DNA from 2 places in the Paenibacillus sp. Y5S-9 genome. Region 2 is predicted to be linked to the other one. Evidence: predicted binding sites of a transcription regulator. Region 2 holds the regulator's gene; the other holds the start of a gene.
The links. Region 2 encodes CtsR, which represses protease genes until heat stress. Its sites were predicted from a motif close to ATGGTCAATAAAGGTCAAACA; they were not measured.

Region 1 (4,126 bases), 1.0 Mb from region 2:
TACGGCGGAATGCCAAGCGTCCAATACGTCCAAAACCGTTAATACCTACTTTAATCATGAGTAAGTTCCTCCCAAGTTTTGATTAATTTTTTATGAAACTTATATATTCAAGACAGACGGTGAAGTCCGTCAAGACAACAATAGTTGTGATGCAAAGTAAACCCTTATTCCATTTCAGCAACGATGACTTCGGCAGCAGCCTCATCAATAATCAGAATATCTTCCTGACCAAATCGCAACACGGAGTGAATGGCAGCAGCTTTGCTTTTGCCACCTGCAATTCCAATCACGACATCGGTTCGTTCAATATCCTGAAGTCGCATACCCAGTGTAAGCATGGTATGTACCACCTTACCCTGATCATTAAAGTAATAACCGAAAGATTCAGATACGGCTCCTTGCTCCTGAAGTTCATCGATAATCTCCGTCGCAAGTTTACGTCTTGTCGCCATCTCCACGGCATCACCAATTCCATGAATTACAATCCGCGATTTCCGAATCAGCTGCAGAATCTCCTGAACACTGGGGTCCTGGATTAATGATTCGTAGGCATGATCACTAAGCAAATCCGGTACATGCAGGAGTTTGTATTGCGCTCCTACCCGTTTTGCCATTGTGGATGCAATCGTATTTGCCTGAATTTCAAGGCTTTCTCCAAGTCCACCGCGTGCCGGTACGAACCAGACACCTTTGAGCGATGTTGGCGGAGTCAGTTGCTCTGCGACTTCGGCCGTTGTTGATCCGCCAGTAACGGCGACAACGTCGTTGTCACTCATGATATTGCCGAGAGCCTTCGCTCCGGCTCTGCCCAGTTCCCTTTTGGCAAATGGAGAAACGTCCGAATCACCAGGAACCACAACCACCTTTTGCAGACCGTAGGCTTGCTTGATGCGCTCTTCCAGCTCGGATAATCCGAACAACTCTTTGGCTACGGGCTCTAACTGCTGCAGCAAATCATACCCTGCCTCGCTGATCTTCATTCCTGCACTGTCAATTTCAATAAGTCCCTGAGCCTTTAACAGATCGGTCTCAGCCCTCAGAACCCGCTCGGTCATCTGCATGGAATTAGCTAACGTTCTCCGTCCGATCACATCCGATAACATGATCTGTTGCAGAATCGTATACCTCTTTTTCAAGATATCCATGAGATCAGGCAGAAGCTGCTTTTGTACTTCTAAAATCGTTCGCATGCTTTCCACTCCCGCAAGTTCTCGTTCTAAGCTCTCTTTCGTGGCCCTAAAACGTCCCGGGTTAACTTTTTAAGTCCCACGTCTATTCTACCTAAAACTGACGTGACATGCAAGTGTTTCAACGTGTTATTTCGACACGCATTCAGCGTTTGTACGCGCCTATTTTCACAATCCTAGACTTCCATGATCAAGGACTAGCTCACGCATACCATATATAGAAGAAACAAATGAATTCAATCTACATATCGCTCAGAATCACATTTCATACGGCATGTCCAAAACCTCTAATAGCATTTACTTAAATGCACTCTTTATCCACTCTTCTTCATCATGATCATTTTTGGGTTAATCCAAACCAATACCACAACGAACTGCTTGCAATTAAATATTTCATGAGCTATAATCATTATTGCTATCACATAATGTGCGCCCGTGGTCCAATGGATATGACGTAGGCCTCCGAAGCCTGAGATCCAAGTTCGATTCTTGGCGGGCGCGCCATTTTTATTTAACAGCTCATAACCCATTTAACCAATGAAACCGGAAAGGTTTCTTTTTTTTGCAAGTTAGTTTGACTTTCTTTGACTTTTTGTTTGGAATTGTTTATTATGTGGGTAATACGGTAACAGTTTAAGTATAAACACCAATAACATTTACATTCCGAGGAGGTTTTTCACGTGAGTTTTATTCCAATGGTCGTTGAACAGAGCAACCGGGGTGAGCGCGCCTACGACATCTACTCCAGATTGCTGAAGGATCGTATTATTTTCCTTGGTAGCGATGTTAATGACGTAGTGGCTAATGCCATTATGGCACAGATGTTGTTCCTGGCTGCGGAAGATCCGGAGAAAGACATTCACTTATACATCAACAGCCCAGGCGGATCGATTACAGCCGGTATGGCGATTTACGATACAATGCAATTCATCAAACCGGATGTATCTACCATCTGTGTAGGTATGGCCGCTTCCATGGGTGCATTCTTGTTGAATGCCGGTGCAAAAGGGAAACGTTTTGCGTTGCCTAACAGTGAAATCATGATTCACCAACCACTTGGTGGTGCTCAAGGTCAAGCTTCCGACATCGAAATTCGTGCTCGCCGCATCCTGAAAATGCGTGATACATTGAACCGCATCATCTCTGAGCGTTCAGGTCAACCGCTGGAGCGGATTGAGAAAGATACAGATCGTGACTACTTCATGAGTGCTGCTGAAGCTGCCGATTACGGTATCATTGATAAAGTTATTGAAAACGTAGGTTCCCAAGGAATCTAAGTGTTAGTTAGAACACGGTCTTCGCGTTAATATATCAATACCTAACGTAATCAGCAACACCTCATTGTGTTGTCTATACGAGAAGAAGCCCTCATCATGATCATGATGAGGGCTTCTTTTTTCATTTTATAAGAAAAATAACTTAAGAGTGCATAATAATGATTCTTTATTTGGTTCCCGTTACATCGCTAAATGGTTCTGTGCCTTTAGGAAGAATCTCTTTATACGTAAATGGCATTTCAGGGAATCCCTCTGCGTACGCTGTATACTCATACAGCTGGAAGAACACGACCACACCCGTTGGTGTAACATAGAAATCCTGATCTTTATTTAACCCTTTATACCCATCGAGGTATCCACCGCGGGCTTTCAGTTGCTCGCCCACTTTTTTACCCAACGTCTCGCGCATGGTTTTGTTATTTTGCAGCACATCATCTAATGTAAGCTCCTTACCTGTGTCCAGTGCAAAGGTGTGGCCCGTACGGTATGTCATACCATGAGCGCCAGCATAATCTTCGTATCGTTGTGTAATGAGTCCCAGCACGCCTTTTTCGTTGTACGTCACTACATAAGAGCTCTCAAATGCATATGGACGGTTGGCTGTAGCACCGCCGAATTCAGATGTCTGTTTCTTGAAGTCAGCTACATAAGCATCCACTTCGTCTTTCAGCACTTTGTTGATCGCTGCTTCAGCTTCTTTGCTGGCAAGTCCACTCACCTGTGGATATTGAACATCTACTTCAGCATTTTTTACAGTAACATTAACTGTTGCCGCTTTAATTTTAACGTTATTTTGTTTCACTTTGCTGAGTGTCAACGTTTTGGTTTTGCCATCCCAATTCCCCTGTACACCCAAATAATCTCTCATTGCTGAGAATGGAATATACAATCGACCCTGAATCAATTTCGCTTCCACTTGAGGGTAATAACCGTTAATATAAACGTTTGGCTGTCCATCCATCAGGCTAACGGTCATCGCATTGTTGGCTGCTGTTACCGTATATGACTTGGTTTTCGCATCATATTTCAGGGTTCCACCTGCCACATCTTTAACTGCAGTAAGAGAGACCCAAGTTGAGCCACCTTGAAGAAGTCCTTTTTGAGTCAGTGTTTTCCCACCCGATTTCAGAGTTACCTCAGCCGGGGTTGTCACTTTCGAGGATACCGATGCTGCCTGAACCGAACTGTCCTGCCATACCGAACCGCTACCTACAATAATTCCTGCTGCGAGCAAAGCACTTGTCCATTTTTTCCATGATGTCATATATAAAACTCCTCTCTGAATTCACAATTAGGGATCATTGCGTATGTAATCCTGACCTGATCGCATATCTCATACGCTCACCTCTCTATTATAATTAACCCGATTTCGGAAAGGTTTACAGCTCGAGTTACAATGTTGATGAATATCAAGCGGAAAATATAACGGGATATGACCTTTTTGTCACGAACAACTATACAAAAAAGATACCAATAACCAGCATTTCATGTTGCTTCAAAAAGGCACCCTCCTATCTAACTTCATCAAAGTTTGCTTTTCCAACAAAAAAAGACTCTGTCCACAGGACAAAGTCTTTGTCATCATTTCGTTGTACCCTTCAAATGACCCTTGAAAAGGTTACTTGAGCTTACAATCCTTAGTTCAATCTTGTTTATTTCATT
Region 2 (4,126 bases):
TTCGCCTTCACGAATCAATCCGAGCAGGATATGCTCTGTGCCTACATAGGTATGGCCCAATTTACGAGCTTCATCCATAGACAGTTCAATTACTTTTTTCGCACGTGGCGTATATGCAATGTTGGTAGGTTGCTCTTGGCCACGGCCAATCAGCGTTTCTACTTCATCCTGAATTTTTTCCAATCCGAGTCCCAGGCCGATCAGTGCTTTGGCTGCGATGCCTTCGCCTTCACGAATGAGGCCGAGCAAAATATGCTCAGTACCGATGTTATTATGACCGAGACGGACAGCTTCTTCCTGCGCGAGTGCGAGCACCTTTTGGGCCCGTTCCGTAAATCTTCCAAACATCATATCTCCTGCACCTCCATGGTTTTGGATAAAACGAGGGGTTTCAAACAATACCCGTCGTATTCTTCATATCATTTTTGTTTGCAGCCGTGCTGCGAATAAAGTCATTCGGCATTTGTACATGCCTTATTATATAAAAGCCGCAATGCGGCATGAAACCATAATTCAATACAATATCAGGCTAAGCTAGGACTGCTTCGCTGCATTGATCGTATCACGAATCAACTGAGCACGATAGATGTCACGCTCATCTGTGCGCATATCTTCCCCGAATGTTTTCTGCAAAAATCCCGGCTGTGTCATCACGTTCAACTCATTCATTACCGTGATGGACAGTCCATCCAACAAGCCGAGATCCACGCCAAGGCGTACATCCGATAAGCGCTGTGCAGCTTCCTTTGAATCAACAATAGCTGCATGAGACAATATGCCGTAAGAACGCATGACCCGATCCGTAATTCGAAGTCTGGAGTCGGTAATTAACCGTTCTCTGGCAGTACGTTCATGACCAATCATCTGTAATACAACACCATGCAGGTTCTCGATGACTTCCTGTTCGGTCTGTCCCAGTGTAATCTGGTTCGAGATCTGAAACAGGTTACCCATCGCCTCACTGCCTTCACCGTATATCCCCCTTACAGTCAATCCCACTTGGGAAACTGCGGTTAAAATACGGCCAATCTGCTGCGTCATCACCAGGGCAGGCAGGTGCATCATAACCGATGCTCTGACACCTGTACCTACATTAGTAGGACAGCTGGTTAAGTATCCTCTGCGATCATCAAAAGCATAATCCACGTGCGCTTCAAAAGCATCATCTATTGCAGAAGCTTTCTCCCAGGCTTCTTTCACCTGGAACCCCGGATAGAGGCACTGGATACGAAGATGATCCTCTTCATTAATCATAATACTGACAGACTCATCCTCACTGAGAATAACCGCACCATTTCTGGATTCATTCGCAAGACTTGGACTGATGAGATGTTTCTCCACCAGCACCCGTTTGTCGAGTTCGTCAATATCGATCAGATCCAACGTATGAAAATCCCCAAAGGCATGAACGTCATCGTATTGAAGTACTTCGCTCAGCTTATTCAGCACCTCTTCCGATTGCTCATTGGAAGCCAGCATCGGAAACGGAACATGCTGAAGGTTGCGCGCAATCCGGACACGGCTGCTAATGACGATTTCGGAATCAGCCGCATCACTGCGCATCCAGTCGCTGAGCGCCTTCTCTGTAAAGCGCAGATTAGGCATTACGCATCCCTCCTACTCATGACAAACTTTACTCCTGAGCTATTCCTTTTTCAAGTCCTCTGATCTGGTCACGGATCTGAGCCGCCTCTTCAAATTCCTCTTGGGCGATACTCTCCTGGAGCTCACGCTTCAGATCAGCGATTTGCCGTTTCACCTTGATGCGACCCCCAGCTCGTGCAGGCACTTTGCCTACATGGGACGTACTACCATGAACCCGCTTGAACAAAGGATCCAGACGGCTGTCAAAATATTTATAACATGAACTGCAGCCAAATCGGCCTATCTTGCTGAATTGTGAGTACGTCATACCACACTCTTCACACTGAAGTACTTTTGCAGGTGGTGTTCCTGCCGATCCACTTTTGCCGGCTGGATCAAAATCAAGCAACCCGGACAACAAGTTGTGAATGGAAAAACCGCCTGCTGTCCCAGGGATCATTTCCCCTTTTTCACGGGCACATGACTCACAAATATGGAATTCCGTCTTCTCTCCATTTACAATCTTCGTGAAATGAAGTGTCGCCGGACGTTTATTGCATTCTTGGCACAGCATATTGATGTACCTCCTTTGACCCCGATAGTTTTCATTTACCGAGCAAAGATATTAACATCGCCTTCAACATTCTGGCACGAATTTGATCCCGGTAAGGAAGTTTGACCAATATAACCTCTCTAGATACAGCAGCTCGCATCAACCCGGCTTCCCGCTTGCTCAAGAAGCGCGCTTCTTCCAATTGATAGATCAGACCTTCGGCAGCTGTCTGCCCGATCTCTTCACCAATACTATGGTGCAAATGATTATGCAGAGCTGATTGGGCCGGTAATTCAATGCGCTGTATGCGAACATAACCACCACCGCCGCGTTTACTCTCTACCAGGTATCCCTTCTCGAGTGTAAAACGTGTGCTGATGACATAATTGATCTGGGAAGGTACACATGAGAATTGATCTGCCAGATCATTACGCTGAATTTCAACCATTCCTTCGGGACTTTCATGCAAAATACTCTTCAGATATCGTTCGATAATATCAGAGATATTACGCATCCAATCATCCTCCACTGTCTGAAACGTTAAGTCAATAAGGACCCACACGCCCCCACAGAGTACACCTTCTCTACCCATTTAACCAATCAGGGAAACAGCGAATCTTGCTTCCACAGGTGTCAACAGGAGAGCGAAGGAAGCACGAAGGTCCTTTAATATTCCCTTGATCCTCCGATGAAATGAATCCCGTATATTGGCGCTCATCCATCAGATTGTAGAAAGAAAGTTACTTCAGTATTAAACCTTTAGTTGACTTTGACTTTCTTTGACTTTATAACCATTATAGCATATTTTGTGGTTTTGCCAAGTGGGGTCACTATTCATTTTTTACGATTTTACACGAAATATTCCCCAGACACAAAAAAACCTCTCCAAAATTGCTGGAGAAGTCCATTTGTCTTTCGATCACGCCGTATTTCTATATAAGCCAATCAAGTTAAATGAAGCAGTGGGAATAGTAATAGTCATCAGAAGAAATCGAGTAAATAGGTTTCTCGTTCAGGAATCGCTTGTTCTAAAGCCTTGATTGCTGCTTCTGGTCCGTGAATTCTTCCGATCCGTGCCATTTCCGTTGGTCTGCGATACCCCATCAGCACTGCGGTAAGGGACTGAATGTCTAACTTAATACTCTGATCATCAGTAATTGGTTCCGAAGTTTTCCATATGGACGCTGTTCCATTCATCGCTACGTTTAATTGCCATACCCCTTCATTCCACGGAGCGTGGGTATCCTCTACCTGTAAAACAATCTGCACCGGTGAGTCCTGGCTTGCAAATGGATACTGGGATATAAACTGCTCCACACTAACGATGCGTGCCATAAAATAAGGTACGATCTCCTGCTGAATCCGTGGGTTATCCAATTGGAAGGCAAGCGTATCACTGGCAGGCGCCTGTAAAGTAACTTCCTGGATCATGGAATCATGGTTAGCAATGAAGGTCCACAGCCCTTGCCTAGCCTCTTCATTCAGATAGATGATCTCTTTAATGGTAAATTTATTTTCCTTAACTTCATATAAAAGATAACCTTGTGCTGCATCAGCTTCATCGTAATATACAGCCTTCTGGCTGGTCCCATTAACAAGAACTGAATTCTCCCACCTTGCATCATCCCGAACCAGAGTTCCGTTATAACGCTCAGCATAAGCACTGTATACTTCCTTTAAAATACTGAGGCCCGGATCCCCACGCCGAATTGTTCCCGGTGTCGCTTTTTTCATAGGCAAATTAGCTGTAGGTACTTTATAACGTTTAAATTCAACATAAGTCTCCCATCCATACTTCCGATAGAAACCAAAAGAGAATGGATGCAAGAACGATATACTTTGTTTGTTACGATTCATTTCTTCCAACGCATGCTTCAGCAGACCCGCTACCCAGCCTTTGCGTCTATACTCTGGCCAGGTGGCTACACCCGCAATACCGCCCATTTCGAACGATCTGCCATGAATATAGGTTTGAAAAGGAATGATGTG

Region 1: clpP (ATP-dependent Clp endopeptidase proteolytic subunit ClpP) is a predicted target of CtsR. The motif match lies at 1,759-1,779, and genes of this name have one in related genera.

Annotation. Positions count from the first base shown of each region.
Region 1 covers NZ_CP145887.1:182,339-186,464, reverse strand. The annotation lists gene gap (type I glyceraldehyde-3-phosphate dehydrogenase) at 1-58, opposite strand, end outside; gene V6669_RS00905 (sugar-binding domain-containing protein) at 165-1,190, opposite strand; tRNA gene V6669_RS00900 (tRNA-Arg) at 1,617-1,691, shown strand; gene clpP (ATP-dependent Clp endopeptidase proteolytic subunit ClpP) at 1,868-2,464, shown strand; gene V6669_RS00890 (DUF4163 domain-containing protein) at 2,631-3,728, opposite strand; gene V6669_RS00885 (SIMPL domain-containing protein) at 4,117-4,126, opposite strand, start outside.
Region 2 covers NZ_CP145887.1:6,105,569-6,109,694, forward strand. The annotation lists gene V6669_RS26975 (ATP-dependent Clp protease ATP-binding subunit) at 1-351, opposite strand, end outside; gene V6669_RS26980 (protein arginine kinase) at 535-1,605, opposite strand; gene V6669_RS26985 (UvrB/UvrC motif-containing protein) at 1,634-2,158, opposite strand; gene V6669_RS26990 (CtsR family transcriptional regulator) at 2,190-2,651, opposite strand; gene V6669_RS26995 (GNAT family N-acetyltransferase) at 3,119-4,126, opposite strand, start outside.